DNA from 3 places in the Arthrobacter rhamnosi genome. Region 3 is predicted to be linked to each of the others. Evidence: riboswitches for the same ligand, from Rfam matches in the RefSeq annotation. Region 3 holds a riboswitch; each other region holds the start of a gene.

Region 1 (7,538 bases), on a different contig from region 3:
ACGTTGATCCCGTCCTGCACGAAGGTGGAGGTCTGGTAGATGGGCGGGATCACCGCACCGGTCAACGGATCAGGGTCCTGCCCGGCGTGGACGGCCGTCGTGTTGAATCCTCTGTACTGCGCCATGTCAGGCCCTTCCTGCGTAGACGGCAGGGGCCCCTGCCGCCGGAAAAGTAGCCGCGGGTTCCTCGAAGCCCAGCGGGGCCAGGGCGAGGTCCAGGTCCGCGACGAGGTCCGCCGCGGTCTCCAGTCCGACGGAGAGCCGGATGGTGGTCTCCGCGATCCCGGCGGCTGCACGCTGTCCGGGGGTGAGCCGGCAGTGCGTCATCGCTGCCGGGTGTGCGACCAGGGACCGGGTGTCCCCCACATTGGCCACCAGCTTGAACAACCGGAGCCGATCGATGAAGGCCCCGACCTGCCCGGGCTCGGCGGCCAGGTCGAAGGAGAACACACTGCCGGCTCCTCGCGGGAAGTCCCGGGCCGCGAGTCCGGCCTGCGGGTGGCCCGGAACGGAGGGGTGGTGCACCGCGGCGACGGCCGGGTGGCCGGCCAGGAACCGGATGACCTCGCGGGTGTTCTGGGCGTGCCGGGCTACCCGGATGTCCAGGGTCTCCAGCCCCTGCAGGATCTGCGCGGCGCTGCCCGGAGCGAGCGAGGGGCCCAGGTCGTGGAGGTACTTGCTGCGCGCGAGGGCCAGGTACGCGCCGTGGCCGTGGCGTTCCCACAGGATCTCCCCGCCGTACCGGCGTTTCGGCCGTGTGAGCTGCGGCCACCGGTCCGGGTAGGCGGAGAAGTCGAAGCGCCCGCCGTCGACCACGGCACCTGCGAGGGTGCTCCCGTGCCCGCCGAGGAACTTCGTGGCCGAATACACCACGATGTCGGCCCCGTGATCCAGCGGCCGGAACAGGGCCGGGGTCGCCAGGGTGTTGTCCACCACCAGCGGCACCCCGGCGGCATGGGCGACCGCGGCGATCGCCGGCAGGTCCTGCAGCGTGGCCAGCGGATTGCCGATGGATTCGGTCAGGAAGGCCCGCGTCGTAGGGCGTACAGCGGCTTGCCAGGCACCGGGATCGGCCGGGTCGGCGAAGCTGACCGCGATCCCGAAATCGTCGAAGGTGTCGGTGAGCAGGTCCACCGTCCCCCCGTACAGCTTCGACGAGGCCACGATGTGCTGCCCGCCGCGGACCAGCGACAACAGGGCGACGGCGACCGCTGCCTGCCCGGTCGCCGTTGCCAGCGCGGCCACGCCGCCGTCGAGCGCGGCGATCCGCTGCTCCAGCACGGCGACGGTCGGGTTGCCGGTCCGCGTGTAGGTGAAGCCGGGTTCCTTGAGCGCGAACATGCGCCGGGCCGACGCGTAGTCCGGAAACTCGTACGCCGCGGTCTGATAGATGGGGACTGCCACGGGCCGGTAGGGGGCCTGCGGTTCATACCCTGCATGGATTTGGGAAGTGGCCGTACAGCCGGCGTCACCGGTACTCATCGAAGCTGCTCCTTCGGCAGAAATGGTCAGGGTTCGGGGTCGGACGGATCTACAGGGACTGCGTCGCCGGTCCCGTCCGGGAGGGCGGGAGCGGTGGCGCCCCAACCGCATGCGCTTCCGGAATCCAGGGATTGATGGCCGACACCGCGAATTTCCGGTAGACCTCCACATTTCCCGACACAATGGAAAGACTCTTGTGAATTGCAGTCGCTGCAATGAGGGAATCGACTGCGGACACCTCGGCGTCGCTCAGCATCGGACCCCAGACAGCGGCGATATCAGAATCCACGGGAAGAATGTTGGAGCTGTAGGAGTTCACGAACTCCTGCACCCAGGCGCCGACCGTCCGGTATTGCTGGTTCTCCCGGCTCACCAGATGCAATTCCCCGATCGTCAGGGCGGAGACGAATATCCGGAAGTGTCGCCTCCGCTGGAGGAAATCGACGACAGTCGTGGAAGGGCGTGGGCTCCGCAACTCCACGACGACGTCGGTATCCAGGAGGAGGCCGCTTGTGCGTGCCATTCCTCAGACTGCCAGCGCAGGCGGACCAGCGTCCTCCCTGCCACGTGGAACCCCCTGCGGTCTGAGGAGGAAATCCACGAACGCCTCGCGCGGAGCCATCAGTGCCTCGTAGTCGTGAATGCTCACGACCGACAGCGGAACCTGGGAGTGGGAATCGGCAATGGATGAGGTTGCAGCCATGGCGGGCGGCACGGGGCCGCGTCCTTTCGGGAGCTCTTGCCCGCACCAGGTACCCCGGGGGGTGAATGCGGGCCGCTTCGTCATCCGAACCACCCACCGAGCGCGGGGTTGGTATGTGACCAAGTCGGAGCTTGGCGGTCACAATTCATGAAGCTGTTGGAAGTATAACCACGCAATCGTGCCCGAAGTAAACACCCGAGCGTTGTCGTCCTCGTTCGTCCGTTCGCTTATCGACTGTTCCCGGCACGAGAACAGGGAATTTCATCGGCCGCAGGGTGGGACTCCCCCATAAATCTTTCCGGAATGTTACGCCCCTGGTTTTTATGGCGCGCTAATCGTCGTCCATGATGGGGCCAGCCCCTCCGATTGGTGCTCAGCCTCCTGGCTGTGGAGGGGACGTGCCTGCGTCACCGGTGGATTTAGAGCCCTAAGCCACACCATCCAGAGCAGCTGAGAGACCTGCCTCCATGACGCTGCAGCTTCCCCCGGATTTCCTGTCCGGAAGGGTGCTAATGGCAGGACCGATGGAAAGGAAAGCATCATGACCCTCGATCGCATCTCCACCAGCCACGCCGGCTCGCTGCCCCGCACACCGGAACTGATCGCCGCCAACGCCGCCCGGACCTTTGCCGAGGACGGCTTCACCCTGGAGCGGACACCCGAATTCGACGGGCTGCTCACCACCGCCGTGGTGGACCTCGTCCAGCGCCAGAAGGAGTTCGGGATCACGATCCCGGGCGACGGTGAGTACGGCAAGGCGATGTCCAACCCGGTCGACTACGGTGCCTGGTGGACCTACAGCTTCCAGCGCACCGCCGGCCTGGAACTCACGGATTTCAATCCGATCCTCGCCGAACCCGTCCTCAGCGAGCCCGGTGCCATCAGGCTGACATCGTTCGCCGACCGACGTGACTGGACCCGCTTCGCGGCGGCCTACCAGGATCCCGAGAGCGGGATCCAGATCGGCAGGAACGCGACGGCCTTTCCGTCCGCGACCGGGCCGATCTCCTACACCGGACACGCTGCCCTGGCCAGTGACATCACGAACCTGAAAGCGGGCCTGGCTGCTGCGGACATCCCGACGGGATTCATCACGGCCCTCTCGCCCGGGTCCGCCAGCAGGATCGGCAACGACTACTACGCCAGCGAGGAGGAGTTCATCTACGCCTGGGCCGATGTCCTGCGCGAGGAGTACAAGGCCATCGTCGACGCAGGCCTGGTCGTCCAGATCGACGATCCGTCCATCGCGGAGAACTGGGACCAGATCAACCCCGAACCCACCATCGAGGACTACCAGAAGTTCACCCGGATCCGGGTCGACGCCCTGAACTATGCGCTGCGGGGACTACCCGAGGAACAGGTCCGGTTCCATGTCTGCTGGGGATCCTGGCACGGCCCGCACACCACGGACATCGGGTTCCGCCACATCGTGGACCTCGTGCTGGGTATCAACGCCGGCTCGTACTCCTTCGAGGCAGCCAACGCACGCCACGAACACGAATGGACCCTCTGGCAGGACGTCGACCTTCCTGCCGGAAAGGTGCTGGTTCCCGGCGTCGTCTCGCACGCGACCAACGTCGTCGAGCACCCCGAGCTGGTCGCCCAGCGCATCGAGCGGTTCGCCGCGCTCGTCGGTCGGGAGAATGTCGTGGCCTCCACCGACTGCGGGCTGGGCGGAAGGATCCACCCGCAGATCGCCGCCGCGAAGCTCGAGTCCCTGGGACGCGGCGCGCAGATCGCCTCGAACAGGCTCTTTGCCCGCTCCGCGACACTCGCCTAGCCACGGGTGGCCACCCTTGTCACCAGGGTGACGGAGCCGGCTCGGTTGTCCGGAGGATGTCCGGACAACCGAGCCGGAAAGCGTCGGTTGAAGTGCTCCGACCCGGATTGTCCACGCGGTGTCTGGACAATCCGGGTCGGAGGCGACGGGGTGGGCAGCCGGACCTAGACCCGTTCGGTGGACGCCAGGGATCGCGTCTCGGTGGAGCCCTGTGTCGGAGGTGCTGGTGGTGCGGCTGCGTGCCCGGCGAGGACACCCGTCCGGTGCCGAAGCTTCAGCCGGTACATCAGGACGCCGGTGAGGATGACGGCGGCGACGAAGAGAACCCCGCCCCACTGCAGGTACCACTCGAACGGCGGCACGGAGTTGTAGATCTCCGAGCGTGGCCAGATGAGGTTCACTGTCATGGCGCCGCCCCACAGGACCGCGAGGATGTTCACCGGCAGCCCCCACTTTCCCAGGCTGAAGCCGGGCTCGGTGCCGTCATCGGGCAGCGGCCACTTCCTCATCAGGCGGTTGCGCAGCATGGGCACGGTCACCAGCAGGTAGGAGAGGTAGATCAGGACGATGCTGATGCTGGAGAGGATGGTGAAGATGGCGGGCTGGGAGACGTTCACGATCAGCGGGATGATCGCGATGACGCCGATCACTATGGCGGCGACCGTCGGGGTCTTCCGGACGGGGTGTACCTTGCCCAGGTAATGGCTGAACGGAAGGTTGTTGTCCCGGGCCATCGCGAACATCATGCGGATGGCGGCGGCGTGGACGGCCAGCGTGCAGACCATGACGGCCACCACGATGCACAGCAGGAAGGCTTTGCCGAAGGGGCCGCCCAGCACGGAGAGCACGATGTACTGCAGGCCGCCGTCGGCCGAGCCGAGCTTGGGATCATCCAGGTCCGGGGCCGCGAGGAGCCCGGTGAGCAGGATCAGACCGCCCAGCACGAAGGATGCGGTGATCGCCCGCAGGATGGCCTTGGGGGCCGTGCGCTTCGGGTCCTTCGTCTCCTCGCCGAGGGAGCTGGCGGTATCGAAGCCGTACATCACGTAGCCCGACGCCATGGCGCCGATGATGAAGACTCCGAAGAAGCCCAGGGGGTGGTCCGTCCCGAATCCCTGGGTTTCGAAGAGGATGCCGGGTCCGCGGACCACGTGCCAGGCAAGTGCGAGGATGAGCAACACCGCGGCGACAAGTTCGACGAAGACGCCCACGCTGTTGATCTTGGTCATGAGTTTCACGCCGAAGGCATTGATGAGGGTGGAGATGCCGATCATGATGCTCGCGAGCATCACCCCGTTGAGGGCGAAGTCGTAGGTGCCGGTGCCGTCACCGATGACCTGGAACCCGGACCAGATCTGGGGCAGGGTGAGCTGGAGGGCCAGTGCCACGGCGCCCAGGGCCATGATCGAGGAGATCAGCAACAGCCACCCGGCCAGCCAGGCGACGGTGCCGGAGGAGAGCCTCTTGGCCCAGTTGTAGACCGAACCGGCCACAGGGTAGCGCCCTGCCAGTTCGGCGAAGCACAGGGCCACCATCAGCTGGCCGACGAAGACGATCGGCCAGGACCAGGCGTAGGCCGGGCCCGCCATGGAGTAACCGAAATAGAACAGTTGAAAAACACCGGTGAGGATGGAGATGTAGCTGACTCCGGCCGCGAAGCTGGCGAACTTGCCGATGCTCCGGTCCAGGGTCTGGGCATAGCCGAACTGGTCCATGCCGCTTGAGTCGGTACTCTTGCTGGGTTCCGCCAATTGAACTCCTAAGTCAGAAAAGCACGATGGTGATGGCCTGCGACCGCCGTGGGCGCAGACGAGACCGGGCGCCGCGCCGTTGCGGCGCCCCGCTGTTTCCCCGATGCTGTTGCCTAGTCGGCTGCGCCCTCCCCCGTTTCCCTCGGAGCCGGAGCCGTGCCGAACCAGCCGCTGGGTGCGGGCTGGATGTTCTGCCAGATGTGCTTCGCCTCGCGGTACTCGTTGAGGCCGGCCCGGCCGAGTTCACGGCCGATCCCGGACTTGCCGAAGCCGCCCCACTCGGCCTGGGGTACGTACGGGTGGTAGTCGTTGATCCACACGGTTCCGTGCCGGAGGGCGCCGGCGACGCGCTGCGCCTTCGAGGCGTCCGAGGTCCAGACCGCGCCGGCCAGGCCGTACTCGGTGTCGTTCGCGATCGCGATGGCCTCCTCCTCCGTCCGGAACGTCTCGACGGTCAGCACGGGGCCGAACGACTCCTCGCGCAGGACGCTCATGCCCGAGCGGCAGTTGCCGAGGACGGTGGGCGGGTAGAAATAGCCGTCGGCGAGCGGTCCCTCGTCGGGGATGTAGCCCCCACACAGGAGCTCGGCGCCCTCCGCGATGCCGGCCTGGACGTAGGTGTGGACCTGGTCCCGGTGCTTGGCGGAGATGAGCGGCCCCGTCTCGGCGTCGGGATCGAACGGCCCGCCCATCCGGATCTTCCGGGCCCGTTCCACGACCTCGGCCACGAAACGGTCCGCGATCGACTCCTCGATGACGAGCCGCGCCCCTGCCGAGCAGACCTGCCCGGAGTGCAGGAAAATGGCGGTCAGGGCATTGTCGACGGCGGCGTCCCAGTCCGCGTCCGCGAAGACGACGTTCGGGTTCTTTCCGCCGAGTTCGAAGGCGACGTTCTTGACCGTCTCCGCGGCCGCAGCCATGATCGTCTGGCCTGTGGCCAGGCTTCCGGTCAGGGAGACGAGGTCGACGCGCGGGTCGGAGCTGAGGGGTCCGCCCACCGTCGAGCCGGGTCCGGTGACGAGGTTGGCGACACCGGCAGGCACGCCTGCCTCTTCGAGGGTCTCCATGAGGAGGATCGACGTGGACGGCGTGAGCTCGCTGGGCTTCAGCACGAACGAGTTCCCGGCGACGAGTGCCGGCGCCACCTTCCAGGCGGCCTGGAGGAGGGGGTAGTTCCACGGCGCGATGAGGGCACAGACGCCGAGCGGCTCGTAGACCACGCGGCTGATGGCGTCGGCCCGGCCCGTGTCGATCACCCTGCCGGCGTCGAGGCCCGCGATCTTTCCGTAGTAGCGGAAGCAGGACGCGATGTCGTCCATGTCGTACTCGGCCTCGACGAGGCGTTTGCCGGTGTCGAGCGCCTCCGCCCGGGCGTAGACGGCCTTGTCCCGCTCGAGCAGGTCGGCCACGCGCAGCAGCGCGGCACCCCGCTCGATGTCCGTCAGCCTGCGCCACGGGCCGCCGTCGAACGCTGCCCGCGCACTGGCGATCGCCCGCCGGGCGTCCTCCGCGGTGGACGACGTAACGACCGCCACTTCGTGCCCGTCGGCCGGGCAGTGCACGGCTGCGGTGCCGCCGTCGGACGCCTGCTGCCAGGCGCCGCCGATGTAGAGGCCCTTGATGGCCTGGGAGGACCCGGCCTGGTGGACCTGCTCAGCCGTGGCAGTCATCGTTTCTCCTTCTAGTGTCTCCATCCGGCTTCCTAGCCCCTGGCCGCAGGCGCGGCGTCGCCGGTGCGCTCCAGCGGGCTGACGCCGTGCCGGTAGAACTCCGCGTGCTGCGGCGCCAGTGGGGTCTTGCCGGCGATCAGGTCGGCCGCCTT
Region 2 (7,538 bases), on a different contig from region 3:
TCCGTCGACGATGTGTCCGGCGAGAAGGTGGACCTGGACTTCGTCAATCCGCAGACCGGCCCGTTTTATGTGGAGGGTGCAGAACCGGGGGACACCCTCGCGCTGCACATCGTGGACCTCACTCCGGCCCGCTCCTACGGATCGTCCGCCACCATCCCGTTCTTCGGGGGCCTGACCAGCACGGAGCGCACTGCGACCCTGCAGGAGCCGCTGCCGGACATCACCTGGATCTACCACGTCGACACCGCACGGCGGACGGTCGGCTTCCAGGGACGGCTGGGCGACTTCGAGGTCGCGCTCCCGCTCGAGCCGATGCTCGGCACCGTCGGTGTCGCTCCTCCCGGTGGCGAGGTGCGCTCCTCGCTGGTGCCCGAGCGATTCGGCGGCAACATGGATGCGCCCGACGTGAAGCCGGGCACCACCGTCTACCTCGGCGTCAACGTGGAGGGCGCCCTGTTCTCCGTCGGGGACGGACACTACCGTCAGGGCGAGGGAGAGGCGTGCGGCACGGCTGTCGAAGGTGCCATGCACTCGACGATCATCGTCGAGCTCATCAAGGGCGGTGCTCCCGCCTGGCCGCGGCTCGAGACCGACTACCACTGGATGGCGGTCGGGTCCTCGCGCCCCATGGAGGACTCCTGGCGCATCGGCCAGCTGGAGATGGTGCGGTGGTTCGGTGATCTCTTCGGGCTGCACCAGCTCGACGCCTATCAGCTCCTGACCCAGACGGCCCTCGCGCCGATCGCGAACGCCGTCGACGTCAACTACAGCGTGGTGGTCAAGGCGCCCAAGGCGCTCTTTCCCGCCGTCGACGCCTATGGCGGACTCCATGCCCACCTCCGCCGGCAGGGCGCCGAGCTCCGCTGAACCACCCGGGGCTGCGCCGGCAGGGCGGGCGCCGGGCCTTCCAGACCACCGAACCGAGCACCGAACCGACCACCGACCCTCACCGGAGGACTTCCATGGACCTGCACCTCGACGGCACCACCGCCCTCGTGACCGGCGGCACGAAGGGTATCGGCCGCGCCGTCGTCGAGTCGTTCGCGCGGGAAGGGGTGAATGTGGCCTTCTGCGCGCGGAATGCCGCAGAGGTGGCGGCGACCGAAGCGGCCTTCGCCTCATCCCCGGTGCGGGTCGCCGGGTACGTCGTCGACGTCGGTGACGGTCTTGCTCTTGCAGCGTGGGTGCAGACCGTGGCGATGGAGTTCGGAGGCATCGACGCCGTGGTCAGTAACGTCAGCGCCCTGGCCATGGAGGACACCGAGGAGAACTGGGAGGCGAGCTTGCGCGTCGACTTGATGGGGACGGTGCGCCTCGTGAAGGCGTCGCTCCCGCATCTCGCACGGAGTGCGACGCCGTCGATCACCGCGATCTCCAGCGTCTCCGGGCGCGAGGTGGACTTCGCCTCGGGGCCCTATGGGACCGTGAAGTCCGCGCTCATCGCCTACATGGCGGGGCTGGCCTTCCAGCTCGCGGAACAGGGTATCCGGGCCAACACCGTCTCGCCGGGCAACACCTACCACGAGGGCGGAGTCTGGGAGAGAATCGAGGGCGGGAACCCGGAGCTGTTCTCCACGGCGATGGGCCTCAACCCGACCGGCCGCATGGGCACGCCGCAGGAGGTGGCGGACGCCGTCGTCTTCCTTGCCAGCCCGCGGTCCAGCCGCACCACGGGAGCCAACCTCCTGATCGACGGCGGACTCACCCGCGGTATCCAGTTCTAGGAGGGACGTCCGGCGACGTCCGCCGCAGGGCGCCTGGCCCTGCGGCGGATGGAATGCTACTTGGCGAGGAAGCGGAGCACGACCTCGTTGATCTCCGCACCGTGCGTCCAGAGCATGCCGTGCGGTGCGTCCTCGATCTCCACGTACTCCGCGGAGGGCAGGCGCTTGGTGAATTCGCGGCCGGTCGCGTCGATCGGCAGGATGCGGTCACCGGTGCCATGGACGATCAGCGACGGGACGGTCACCTTCTCGACGTCGGACCGGAAGTCGGTCAGCCAGGAGTCGACGACGGCAAAGGACGCGTACCAGGAGGCTCCGGCGGCGACGTTCCAGGCGTTGCGCAGTGCTTCCTCGCTCAGGCGGTTGCCGAGGAAGTCGTCGGTGTTGAAGAAGTCGTTGTAGAAGTTCGTGAACCAGGCATAGCGGTCCTCGATGGCGGCGTCGCGGATGCCGTCGAACACGGTCGAGGGGACGCCGGAGGGGTTGTCCTCGGTCTGGAGGAGGAACGGCTCGAGCGAGGCGAGGAACACAGCCTTGGCGACGCGGGCCTCTCCGTAGGTGCCGATGTAGCGGCCCACTTCGCCGGTGCCCATCGAGAAGCCCACGAGGACGACGTCCTGCAGGTCGAGGGTCTCGAGGACCGTGTTGAGGTCGGCCGCGAAGGTGTCGTAGTCGTAGCCCGTGGTGGGCTTGCTCGACTTGCCGAAACCCCGGCGGTCGTAGGTGATGACGCGGTAACCGGCATCGAGGAGAGCTGCGGTCTGCTTCTCCCACGAGCCGCCGTCCAGCGGGTAGCCGTGGATCAGGACGACGGGCTGGCCCGTTCCGTGGTCCTCGTAGTAGAGCTCGATGTCCGTGGTGTTCTCGGTGCCGACTGCGATGAAGCCCATGACCATGTCCTTGTCTCGAAGTAAGAGAACGTTCGTTCTCTCTCGGTGATCCCATCGTATAGAACGATCGTTCTCCCTACAAGTAGAATGGGTGCATGGATATTTCCGAGGCCCGCTCCCGCATCGTGGCGACCGCCGACGAGCTCTACAATGCGAAGGGAATCCAGGCCGTCGGCATGGACGAGCTGCGCACGGCGGCAGGCGTCTCGCTGAAGAAGCTGTACCAGGAGTTCCCGTCGAAGGGCAGCATCGTCCTGGCGGTGCTCGAACGTCGGCACCGGTCCTGGACGGAAGGACTGGATGCGACGGTGCGGCAGGCCTCGACGCCGCGTGCACGGCTCCTCGCGATCTTCGACTTCCTTGCGCAGTGGTTCGACCAGGATTCCTTCCGCGGATGCGGCTTCATCAACAGCTTCGCGGAACTCGGAGCCGTCAGCCCGGACGTCGCGGAGTACGCCCGGAAGCACAAGGCATCCTTCCAGGACTACGTCGGACGCCTGGCGGAGGAGGCAGGGGCGCCGTCGTACCTCGCGGCGCAGCTGTCGATCCTTGCGGAGGGCGCGCAGACGACGGCGGCCATCGCCGGGACCCCGGAAGCGGCAGGGCAGGCGCGTCGGGCGGCCGAGGTGCTCATCGATGTGGCGCTGGCTGAGGGGCCGGACGCGCGAGCTAGTTCACCAGGTCCTGGTACTCGGGGTGGTCCTCGATGAAGGCCGCCACGAACTCGCACTGCGGGACCACGGTGAGGTGCTGCGCACGGGCGTCGTCGAGCGCGTACCGGATCAGGGTGCTGCCGATGCCATGGCCCTCGACCTCTTCGTCGACCACCGTGTGCGTGAAGACGATGGTGTTCCCGGACCGTTCGTACGCCGCCATGCCTGCAGGGTCGCCGTCGAGGTTCGCGATGTAGCGGCTCTTCGCCTCGTTGTTCGTAACCTGGATCGCGCTGTTCTCGAAGCTCATGCTGTCACCTTCGCATTCACCACGAGAACGGGTCAACGCCCCGTCCCGGCGGTCCTGTGCTAGTCCCGCGACGCCGGTCTCGTAGCCTGTCCGGTCGTGCTGCCATCGAGCAGCCATGCGAGCGCTTCGGTCTCGGAGCAGAAATAGCGAGTGACGGTGGGGGAGCGGTGCGAGAACCCCGACATCACCTCGTCGACGACGTCCTCACCCACGACGGCGACCTTCGAGAACCCGCGGTAGGCAGCCATTCCCACGCGTGCCTCCGGGGTGATCCCGGTGATGCCGTGCATGTGGACCAGGAGCGGCAGTGCGGTGGGACCGTGGAATTCCGCCAGGGCGCGGGCGGCGGCAACGGCATGCGCATAGGTGATCTCGACGCCGCGCTTCCACCGAAGCCTCAGGATTCCCCTGTCGAGGTGCGCACTGAATGGGTCCATCAAGGTCCTTTACCGAGCATGAGCAGTAGCTTGACAGCGTAGCAAGGTGGACTTCCTGGTTCTGCCTCTTTTTCGGTTGTCCGATTCCACCCGTGCTCTTCGGGCTCCCGGCGCAATGCGGGCTGTAGCGTCTGATCCATGACACTGAGCATTCTGGTAACCGGCGCGAGCCGCGGGATCGGCGCCGCCATCGCCCATGAGCTGGCCGGACGGGGGCACCGCATCGCCGTGCATGCAGGACGTGATGCGACCGCGGCCCTGGCGGTCCGCGATGCCCTGCCGGGCGCAGGTCACTCCGTCGTCGTCGGCGATGTCGCCGATCCGGAGGAGTGCGTGCGGATCGTCGATGAAACCGTGCGGGAACTCGGTGGGGTCGACGTCCTCGTGAACAATGCGGGGATCTTCGAGGCGCATCCGGTTGCCCGGGCGTCCTTCGACGACTGGCAGCATGCCTGGCGCCGCACCCTCGCCGTCAACCTGCTGGGGCCGGCGAACCTGGCCTGGCTCGTGGCGCGCCACCTGCTGGACCGGCCCTCCGGCCCCGAGGGCGGTCGGCTGATCAGCGTGGGCTCCCGCGGCGCCTACCGGGGTGAGCCCCTCACCCCTGCCTACGGGGCGAGCAAGGCTGCGCTGCACTCCATGACCCAGTCGCTGGCCGTCGCGCTCGCACCCTCCGGCATCCTCTCGGCGGCGGTCGCGCCCGGCTTCGTCGAGACGGACATGGGACGGTCGGTGCTCGACAGTCCGGAGGGCGACGCTGTCCGGGCACAGAGTCCGTTCAACCGCGTGGCGACGCCGGAGGAGGTGGCGCAGACCGCGGCATGGCTCGCCACGGATGCTCCGCTCTGGGTCAGCGGCACCGTGGTCGACGTGAATGGGGCGTCCTACCTCCGCTGATGCTGTGCTGCACGTGAGGCATTGCCGATCGTGACGCACTGTGACGGGTGCATATGGACGCCGGCGCGGACGGGCATCTAGGCTCATTCCCAGAATCAAGAGTTCCAACGTCAAACCCTGGTTTGTTGGACGGCAACCCTCTCGCTGTAGCGGGGTGCCCCAGGTGAGGATTCGGCCCGGCATGCACCATGCGGGCAAGTATGGCGCTTCCCTCATGGCAGTGCCCTGACATGAGGATTTTCCATGCCCGCATCACCGCGCCATATCCGCTTCAATGCCTTCGACATGAACTGCGTGGGCCACCAGTCGCCGGGCCTGTGGCGGCACCCGGACGATCAGTCGTGGCGCTACAAGGACCTGCGGTACTGGGCCGACCTCGCCAAGACCCTGGAGAAGGGCCTGTTCGACGGCATCTTCATCGCCGACGTGCTCGGCACCTACGACGTCTACGGCGGTTCCAACGAGGCCACGCTGCGCCAGGGGACGCAGACGCCGGTCAACGATCCGTTCCTGCTCGTCTCCGCCATGGCGCTCGTCACGGAGCACCTCGGCTTCGGGGTCACGGCGGGCACCGCGTACGAGCACCCCTACCCGTTCGCACGCAGGCTCTCCACGCTCGACCACCTCACCAATGGCAGGGTCGGCTGGAACGTGGTCACCGGCTACCTTCCCTCCGCCGCGCGGAACATGGGCAACGAGGACCAGCTCGAGCACGACGAGCGCTACAACCACGCGGACGAGTACCTCGAGGTGCTCTACAAGCTGCTCGAGGGGTCCTGGGAGGACGACGCCGTGATCCGGGACCGCGAGACCGGGGTCTTCACCGACCCGGCGAAGGTCCACGACATCAACCACGACGGCAAGTACTTCACGGTCCCGGGGATCCACCTCAGCGAGCCCTCGCCGCAGCGCACCCCGGTCATCTTCCAGGCGGGGGCCTCCTCCCGCGGTATCGCCTTTGCAGCAGGGAACGCCGAGGCGGTCTTCGTGGGTGCACCGTCGAAGGCGATCCTGAAGGATGTCGTGAAGAAGATCCGGGACGCCGTCGAGGCCGAGGGGCGTGACCGCTACTCCGTGCGGATCTACACCCTGCTCACCGTCATCACCGACGAGACCGAGGAGAAGGCCCAGGCGAAGCACGCCGAGTACCAGAAGTACGTCAGCTACGAGGGAGCGCTCGTGCTCGTCTCCGGCTGGTTCGGCGTCGACCTGTCCGTCTACGCTCCCGATGAGCCGCTCGGCAATGTGAAGTCCAACGCCATCCACTCGGCCGTCGCCACCTTCCAGAAGGTGAACGACGACGGCAAACCCTGGACCGTGCGGGACATCGCCGAATGGGGCGGTATGGGTGGGCTCGGTCCGCGCATCGTCGGTTCAGGCGCTCAGGTTGCGGACGAGCTTCAGGCGTGGGTCGAGGAGACCGACGTCGACGGCTTCAACCTGGCGTACGCCATCACCCCCGGATCCTTCGAGGACGTCATCGAGTACGTGGTCCCCGAGCTGCAGAAGCGTGGCGCCTATCCCACGGAGTACGTCGAGGGAACCCTGCGCAACAAGCTGTTCGGCAAGGGCGACCGTCTCCCCGAGGAGCACCGCGGAGCGCGCTTCCGGCTCGAATCCGTCCGCCCCTGATGCCGCACTGATCTGACACGGCCCGCCGGATTCCCGGCGGCCGAACCTGCAGCACGCCCATCCCATCGACGTTGCCCCACCGCGTCCTGCCCAAGGAACTCCATGATCTCGCTTCGACACCTGACCAAGACCTACGGTCGTGGGCACGCTGCCGTCACCGTGCTCGACCACCTCGATTTCGAGGTGCCCACTGGCCGCATCGCTGCCGTCGTCGGGCCGAGCGGTGCAGGCAAGAGCACCCTCGCCCAGTGCATCAACCTGCTCGAACGTCCCACGTCGGGGGCCGTCGTCGTCAATGGCGAGGAGCTGTCGGGCCTGCCGGAGAAGCGTCTGCGTGAGGCGCGCCGCCGTATCGGCACGGTGTTCCAGTCCTCGAGCCTGCTCAGCCGCCGGACCGCCGCGGAGAACATCGCCCTGCCCCTCGAATACCTCGGTGTCACTCCTGGCGAGGCGCGGGCCCGTGTTGCCGAGTTACTGGACCGGGTGGGGTTGTCGGACAAGGCCGGCCACTACCCGTTCCAGCTCTCCGGCGGCCAGGCGCAGCGCGTGGGAATCGCTCGGGCGCTCGCGCTGCGGCCGTCCATCCTCCTGGCGGACGAGGCGACCTCGGGGCTCGATCCGGAGACCACCCGATCCGTCGTCGGCCTCATCCGTCAGCTGCGCAACGACCTCGACCTCACCGTCGTCTTCATCACGCACGAGATGGACACCGTGCGGCAGGTCGCCGACACGGTGGCGCGGCTGGACCACGGTCGCATCGTCGAGCAGGGCGACCTCGTGGAACTCCTGACCTCGCACGATTCCCTCCTCGGGCGGTCGCTGCAGCCCCGGCGCGGCCATGCCGGGCCGGAGGCCGGAACCCGTACCTGGTACGTAACCTATGACTCGACCGATGTGCCCGGAGACTGGATCCAGCGGCTCACCGGGGACCTCGGTGCCGTGGTGCATCTTCTGGGCGCCTCCGTCGAGACGGTCCACGGTGTCAACACCGGGAG
Region 3 (7,538 bases):
GAGTCCCGCTCCATTGGATGTCCCGGTACATCCTCACGCAGGACGGGCAACCGACCGGATACCTGCACCTCGAGGACGCCGCCAGCAGGTAAGCAGGCAACACGGCACCGACTGCCAGCATCTGGCGACAGCCGGCGGCCGTGTCGCGCCTCGTTCTGTCTTATTCGTGGGTGGGTTCGCCGGTCACGCGGTGGTCCGCGTGGTTCATCCCTTCGAGGATGAGCCGGGTGAGGTGTCCGTCGATGATGCTGTAGATGACGTTGCGGGCGTCCTTGCGGGTCGAGACGAGCCCGGAGAGACGGAGTTTGGCCAGATGCTGGCTGACCGCGGTGCGGTTCGCCCCGGTCGCGGCGACCATCGTCCCGACGTCCGCGGGCCCCTGGGTGAGGATCCACAGGATGTGCAGGCGGGTGGGATCGGAGAGCATCCGGAAGGTCGACGCACCCGCTTCGAGGCGCTGAGCATCCGGCTCGACGGGGTGGACAAGACTCGGCGCCACCTGACGGAACTGGTCGGTGTCCTCCTCGATCACCGGATGAAGGGCGGCGGCAGGACCCGTCGGCGGGTCAGCCGGTGCTGTGTTCATGATGTTCCTCGCCCCCCTTGTCGCCCGGCTCGTACCGGTACCTCAGACCGAACACCGATGTCCGCACGGTGTACTTCTTCTCCACATCACCGTTCAGGCCATCGTCCTGGCCACTGTGCTGGTCACTGTCCGGGCCTCTGTCCTGGTCACGGTTCACGTTACTGCCCCCGCCCACCACCACGCGTCGTTCCCCCTGGACGGGGAGCTGCTGGTGCCGGTGCTGCTGATTTGCTGTGTGTATCGGTGCTGGCCGTGGCGGCGACATCGGTCCTGTCTGCACCAGCGCCTGTAGCTGAGGCTGCCGGTCGGGGAGCGGCCCAGAGCATCAGTGCTGTGATCGTGCCGATGAGGGCGAGTGCTCCGAGGACGATGGCTGCGACGCTCAGGCCGGCGGCGGCTCCGACCCACCCGGCGAGGGGGTAGGCGAGGAGGTAGCAGGCGTGGGAGAGGGAGAACTGGGCGGTGAACAGGTAGCTGCGCGTGTCATAGGTGGCGACCCGGCGCAGCAGGCGCGAGGACGGGGTGCTGATCATGGAGGTGCCGATGCCCAGGACGACCCACAGCCCGAGGAAGAGTACCCACGAAGTGCCCGAGGGTTCCGCGCCGCTTCCCTCGGTGGAGGCAAGGAACGCCGCGGCGAGCAGTCCGACCGTCAGGACGGCGCCACCGAGGAGCATGAAGGTGCGGTCCGGCATGCGTTCCAGGGCTCGCGGTGCGACGAACGCGATGAGCATCGATCCTGCCCCGTAGAACGCCAGAGCGATCGCGACGTCGGTGTTGGTTCCGCCGAACAGGTCCCGGGCGTAGACGACGGTGTTCACCAGCACGAGGGCCGTCGCCGTGGCGACGACGAGGTTCAGGGCCATCAATCCGCGCAGGGAGGGTTCGCGCAGGAAGATCCGGGTGCCCAGGGTGGTGCGGTGCAGCAGGGAACCCTGTTGCTGGGCCGCGGGGACGGCCGGCAGGCGGGTGGCGAGGACCATCGCTGCGGAGACCAGGAATCCGGCCATCGTGCCGACGAAGAGGTTGTGGAAGCTCATCACCGTCAGCAGGGCCGCGGCGAGCAGCGGGCTCACCAGGGCCTCGAGGTCGTAGGCGAGCCGGGACAGGGACAGGGCCTTGGTGTAGTCCTTCTCCTCCGGCAGGACCACGGGGATCAGCGCCTGGAACGCCGGGGTGAAGGTCGCCGACGCAGACTGGAGGATGAACACCAGGACGTAGATCTGCCACACCTGATCGATGAAGGGGAGGCTCAAGGCGATCGCCGCGCGCACCAGGTCCGCGCCGACGAGGACACCCTTTCGGGGCAGGCGCTCGACCAGGGCCGCCATCACCGGGGCGACGAACACGTAGGCGATCATCTTGATCGTCAGGGCCGTGCCGAGCACGGCGCCGGCCCGCCCGCCGGCCAGATCGAAGGCGAGCAGGCCCAGCGCGACCGTGAGGAGGCCGGTCCCGAGCAGGGCGACGACCTGCGCGGTGAAGAGATTGCGATACGCCGAGTAACGCAGTACAGAAAGCATGAGGAGAAGCCCGTCTCGTGCAGGAACAAGTTCCTTCACTATACGTGCATCATTACGCACGTACGAACACAACGGAGGCGATGGGGGATAGGGTTCGGCCCTGGGATGATCCGGGATGACCGGATGACGCGGGTTCGTCATATGTCGCCAGGGATGCGGTATGTGACGAAGCCGGCGACCCGGAACGTCATGCGGCGCCTTGTCGCCGCACGTTCTGCACCCCGGGCCGGAGCGCCGCTTACAGTGATCCCACCAACCATCAAGAGCGGCCGAGAGATCTGGCTTGTTGACGCCGCAGCAACCATTCCACTGCCCTCCCCTCGGGAGAGCAGTGGAACCGGTGCTAATGCCAGAACCGATGGACATGCATCAGCGCACCCACCAGCGGTCCCGGCACGCCGGGATCGCCGGTTTCCGGCACGCATCCTGGTGCACTCCCTCGGACCTACCGAGGAGCGGGGATGACATTGAAGAAACGGGCAGCGGTACCGCCGTCGCTGTCCTACGAGCTGTATCCGCCGGCCACCCCGGAAGCCGGGGAGGCCGTACTGCGGACGATCGACGAACTCGGGGCCACCCATCCCGACTACGTCTCGGTGACCTACAGCGGCACGCCGGCGAGGCGCCGGGCCTCGATGGAGCTGATCGGGCACCTGACCAGCAACACCAGGCTGCGCCCGCTGGCCCACCTCTGTTGTGAGGGAGAGACACGGGCGAGCCTGGACCTGCTGGTACGGCAGCTCGTCGCACTGGGGGTGAGGGGCGTGCTGGCCCTGCGCGGAGACCTGCCGCAGCACCCGCAAGCACTGCGCGGCGAGCTTCCCTTCGCCCAGTTCCTGGTGGAACTGATCCGGGAGGTCGAGGCCCGGCACGTGGCCACCCTCGCCGGCGGTCGGCTGGCGGTGGGGGTGGCGGCCTACCCGAACCGGCATCCGGAATCGCCGTCGTTCCTGCACGACGTCGAGGTGCTGGTCTCCAAGCAGCGCGCCGGTGCCGACTTCGCCATCACGCAGGTGTACTTCGATCCCGCCCAGTACGTCCGCCTGCTCACCGCGGCCCGGGCCGCGGGCGTCACCATCCCGATCATCCCCGGGGTGATGCCCCTGGGGAACATCCGCCGGCTCGAACGGCTGGCCGGAATGACCGGCGTCCGTCCCGACCCTGTCCTGCTGCACCGCCTGGAGACCGCCTCGGGCGAGGCCGAACGCCGGCGGATCGGCGTGCGGGCAGCGGCCGTGCTGGCCCGGGCGGCGTTCGAGGCAGGGGCCCCGGGCGTGCACCTCTACACCTTCAACGACCATCGCGCGTCCATCGCGGTCATCGAGGAGATCGACCTGCCGGCGGCGCGCTCGCCGGCCGCCGTCCCGGCCTGAGCGTGCCCCCAATCCGAACCACGACCCGACACACCTTCCAGAGGAGAACACCATGAGCACCGAGAACACCTTCCCCGCCGCCACGATCCTCGGCTACCCACGCATCGGGCCCGGCCGGGAGCTGAAGAAGGCCGTCGAGGCCTACTGGGCAGGCCGTCTGGACGAGGCCGGACTGCAGCAGGCCGCCGACCAGCTGCAGGACCGCACTGTCGCCCGACTCGTGGAACTGGGACTGCATTGCGGGGATTCCTCCATCCCGGCCGACTTCGCGCTCTACGACCAGGTCCTGGACGCGACCGCGGCGCTGGGAGCGCTGCCGGCCCGGTTCGCCGACCTGGCCGGGGAGGACGGTTCCGTGGACACCGCCGGCTACTTCACGCTCGCCCGGGGCGACGGCGACCGCGCGCCGCTGGAGCTGACCAAGTGGTTCGACACCAACTACCACTACCTGGTGCCCGAGATCGGTCCGGGGACACCGTTCGCCGCGGTGGCGCACCGCCTGACCGCGATCGTCCGCCGGCAGCGCGAGCACGGCGCCGTGCTGCGCCCGGTGCTCGTGGGCCCCGTGACCTACCTGCTGCTGGCCAAGCCCGAGGACGGCGCACCCGCCGGTTTCGACCCGCTGGACCGGATCGACGATGCCGTGACGGCCTACGCGGGCATCCTCGCGTCGCTGGCGGAAGCGGGGGCCGAGTGGGTGCAGCTGGACGAGCCGGGCCTGGTCGGCGACCGCGGCGGCGAGCTGGCAGCACCGGGTGGGCTGGTGGAGCGGGTGTACCGGCAACTGGCCGGTACGGCGGGACGGCCGGCCCTGCTGGTCACCACCGGCTACGGCACCGCCGGCGATCCGGCGAGGCCGGGCCAGGCGCTCGCCGTGCTCGCCGCCGCGGGCGTGGAGGCAGTCCATGCGGACCTGGTCCGGGGAGCCAGGCCCTCCACCGAGGCACTGCAGGCGCTGGGCGGCACCCGTCTGGTTGCCGGCGTCGTGGACGGCCGGAACGTGTGGCGCAACGACCTGCGGGTCTCGCTGGGGGCGGTGGAGGACCTGCAGCAGGAGACGGGAGCAGCGGTCACGACGGCGACGTCCACCTCCCTGCTGCACGTGCCGCACGACGTGCAGGCCGAGACTGGGCTGCCGGAGCACCTGCCGGCCTGGCTGGCCTTCGCGGACCAGAAGGTGCATGAGGCAGTGGTACTGGCGCGCGGCCTGACCGGGGGACGCCCGGCCGTCGCCGCGGAACTCCAGGAGGCGGAGGAGGCACTGAACCTCCGGGCGCGGTTCGACGGCGTCGTGGTGGACCGGGTCCGGACGCGCACCGGCGGCCTGATCGAGGATGCCTTCACCCGCAGCCCTGCCGAGCGACGGGCAGCGGTGCAGCAGGAGCGGCTGGGGCTGCCGTTGCTGCCGACCACCACCATCGGGTCCTTCCCGCAGACCGGCAAGGTGCGCGCCGCCCGCGCCGCGGTCCGCAGCGGCAGCATCTCGCCGGCGGAGTACGAGCAGTTCCTGCGCCAGGAGATCGCGAACGTGGTGCGGTTGCAGGAGGGCCTCGGACTGGACGTGCTGGTGCACGGCGAGCCGGAGCGCAACGACATGGTCCAGTATTTCGCGGAGAACCTCGACGGCTTCGCCGCCACGGAGCAGGGGTGGGTGCAGTCCTACGGGTCGCGCTGCACACGTCCGTCCATCCTGTGGGGGGATGTGTCGCGTCCTCAGGCGTTCACGGTTCCGTGGATCAGCTTCGCGCAGTCGCTGACCGAGCGCCCGCTCAAGGGCATGCTCACCGGCCCGGTCACGATCCTCGCCTGGTCCTTCGTCCGCGACGACCAGCCGCTGGGCGAGACGGCCAACCAGGTGGCGCTGGCCCTGCGGGACGAGATCGCCGACCTCGAGGCCGCCGGTATCGCCATCGTCCAGGTGGACGAGCCCGCCCTCCGCGAACTGCTGCCGCTCCGCTCGGCCGACCACCGGGCATACCTGGACTGGTCCGTCCGTGCGTTCCGGCTCGCCACCGCCGGCGCCGGGGACGGGACCCAGATCCACACGCACCTGTGCTACTCGGAATTCGGCGAGGTCATCTCGGCCATCGACGGGCTGGACGCGGACGTCACGAGCATCGAGGCGGCCCGCTCCCGGCTCGAGGTCGTCGCGGACCTGGCCCGCTTCGGCTACTCCCGCGGAATCGGCCCAGGCGTCTACGACATCCACTCACCGCGCGTGCCCTCCGAACAGGAGATCGCCGGTCTCATCGGCACGGCTCTGGCCGCCCTCCCGGCACAGCAGCTGTGGATCAACCCCGACTGCGGCCTGAAGACCCGCGGCTATGACGAAACGGTCCTCTCGCTGCGCAACCTCGTCGCCGCGACCAGGACTGCGCGCGAGAGCGTCAGCCTCTCGACGGCGGAGCGGGCCTTGACGCGTTCCTGACGTCCCACAGGACTCCCGCTGGTCCTGCCCCCGGGCAGGACCAGCGGGAGTCCTGCCCGGGAACCCACCAGACCACGGAATTACCCGGGGCCAGCCCCGCCGCCCCGGTGGCGGGGCTCAGCTCCGCCACCCGGGTGGCTGGGCTCTCGGCTCCGCCACCCCGGGGTCGGGGCTCAGCTTCGCTACTCCTGCGGGGCGGCCAGGTCCTTGGTGAACGCCAGGTGCAGAACGGTCTCCGGATCGGCGGCCAGGTCGAAGCCCGGGCGGTAGCCGGTGGCGAGGTAGAGATTCTTCGCCTCCGGCTGGCGCGGACCCGTGGTGAGGTAGATCCGGCGGTAGCCGCGACGCTCGGCCTCCGCCTCGAGTTCGGCCAGCACACGGCGGGCCAGGCCACGACGGCGGTGCTCGGCGTGGGTCCAGATCCGTTTGAGCTCGGCCGTCTGCTCGTCGTACCGGCGGAAGGCCCCTCCGGCCACGGTCTGCCCCTCCTCCTGCAGGATCAGCAGTGCGCCGTGCGGCGCGGCGAATTCCGCCGCGGGATAGCGGCGCATCTCCTTGCCGGCGCCACCGAACAGGGTCCCGTACCTGCTGTCGTATTCCTCGATCAGTCCGTCCACGAGTGGCTGCACGCGGGAATCCTCCAGCGGCAGGTGCAGCACCGTCAGTTCCGGGAAGGCCCCGAGGGGCAGGGAGTTCGTCATCAGGATCCTTCGGGTGAGGTCGGCTCAGGTTCGGGTCAGGTCAGGGACGAGTGGAGCTGGGTGATGCTGGCGGCCAGCCGGGCGCTGGAGAAGCTCTCCGGAGCGGGATCGGGCAGTTCCATCAGGTCGGTGAGGATCCTCCGTGCCATGGCATCGCTGTCACGGAACGGAGCGGCGTTGCTGGAAGGGCGGGAGAACGCCCCGCCGTTCCAGCCGGAAGCCGCTGGCCCGACGGCGTACAGGCCCCGCCGGGTGCTGCCGTCCGCGGCGACGAGCCGGGACGAGGAATCGACCAGCACCTTCCCGGTGCCGCCAGCCGTCGCCTCGCTGCCCGTGCGTTCCTCGGAGCCGAGGCCCGATTCCCACAGTGACCGCAGCAGCGGGTTCGCAGAGCCGGCCAGGGAAGGGCCGGGCAGCCGGGCCTCGATAAGCGCGCTCGCCGTCACGGTGGAGGGCACCTGCGGGGAGGACGCCGTGAAGAGTCCGATTTCCTCGTCGGTGCCCACCTGCAGCTGGGGACCGAGGAACCTGACAAAGCCGGCCTCGTGCAGCGCCAGCAGTTCCTGCAGCCGGCGGGCCGGTGGGCCGGAGTCGACGTAGCTGAAGAAGCCGTGCCACCAGCCGCTGACCAGCGGACGCGAGGCAGGTGTGAGCGCGTCCATCGGCACCAGCCGGCCCAGTTCGAAGTACACGTACAACAGCCCCAGGAACAGCCCGAGGGTCTCCGAATTGGCACCGCCATCGCGCAGCCGCAGGTCCTCGCGGATGTGGTCCGCCACGGTGTCCTGCACCTCCCCGGGGCCGTGGAAGTGCATTCCCGCCAGCGGATGGTCGAGTTCCTCGAGCTCCAGCCGGTCCGCCGCGGCGGGGACGGCCTGGTCCACGAGTGTGCGCCGATCGTCCGAGTACCAGTCAGCGGCGTCGAAA

What was found. A riboswitch is a leader RNA that binds a small molecule or an ion and turns the genes downstream of it on or off. The one in region 3 is predicted to bind S-adenosylmethionine.
Region 1: another riboswitch for S-adenosylmethionine. It lies ahead of ACX80I_RS11120 (PIN domain-containing protein); the one in region 3 lies ahead of ACX80I_RS04605 (methylenetetrahydrofolate reductase).
Region 2: another riboswitch for S-adenosylmethionine. It lies ahead of ACX80I_RS09605 (LLM class flavin-dependent oxidoreductase); the one in region 3 lies ahead of ACX80I_RS04605 (methylenetetrahydrofolate reductase).

The regions. Positions count from the first base shown of each region.
Region 1 is NZ_JBTNDT010000005.1:19,511-27,048, forward strand. Features, by position in the region: gene ACX80I_RS11110 (cystathionine gamma-synthase) at 1-125, opposite strand, end outside; gene ACX80I_RS11115 (O-acetylhomoserine aminocarboxypropyltransferase/cysteine synthase family protein) at 127-1,482, opposite strand; gene ACX80I_RS11120 (PIN domain-containing protein) at 1,532-2,005, opposite strand; SAM riboswitch class IV at 2,213-2,338, opposite strand; gene ACX80I_RS11125 (cobalamin-independent methionine synthase II family protein) at 2,727-3,965, shown strand; gene ACX80I_RS11130 (APC family permease) at 4,130-5,680, opposite strand; gene ACX80I_RS11135 (aldehyde dehydrogenase family protein) at 5,830-7,386, opposite strand; gene betA (choline dehydrogenase) at 7,419-7,538, opposite strand, start outside.
Region 2 is NZ_JBTNDT010000004.1:148,112-155,649, forward strand. Features, by position in the region: gene ACX80I_RS09570 (acetamidase/formamidase family protein) at 1-867, shown strand, start outside; gene ACX80I_RS09575 (SDR family NAD(P)-dependent oxidoreductase) at 963-1,724, shown strand; gene ACX80I_RS09580 (alpha/beta fold hydrolase) at 1,781-2,614, opposite strand; gene ACX80I_RS09585 (TetR/AcrR family transcriptional regulator) at 2,710-3,324, shown strand; gene ACX80I_RS09590 (GNAT family N-acetyltransferase) at 3,284-3,577, opposite strand; gene ACX80I_RS09595 (DUF7793 family protein) at 3,637-4,014, opposite strand; gene ACX80I_RS09600 (SDR family NAD(P)-dependent oxidoreductase) at 4,153-4,911, shown strand; SAM riboswitch class IV at 5,005-5,118, shown strand; gene ACX80I_RS09605 (LLM class flavin-dependent oxidoreductase) at 5,155-6,543, shown strand; gene ACX80I_RS09610 (methionine ABC transporter ATP-binding protein) at 6,646-7,538, shown strand, end outside.
Region 3 is NZ_JBTNDT010000002.1:55,674-63,211, reverse strand. Features, by position in the region: gene ACX80I_RS04615 (ArsR/SmtB family transcription factor) at 161-586, opposite strand; gene ACX80I_RS04610 (MFS transporter) at 745-2,109, opposite strand; SAM riboswitch class I at 2,363-2,474, shown strand; gene ACX80I_RS04605 (methylenetetrahydrofolate reductase) at 2,571-3,482, shown strand; gene metE (5-methyltetrahydropteroyltriglutamate--homocysteine S-methyltransferase) at 3,535-5,910, shown strand; gene ACX80I_RS04595 (GNAT family N-acetyltransferase) at 6,093-6,611, opposite strand; gene ACX80I_RS04590 (FAD/NAD(P)-binding protein) at 6,647-7,538, opposite strand, start outside.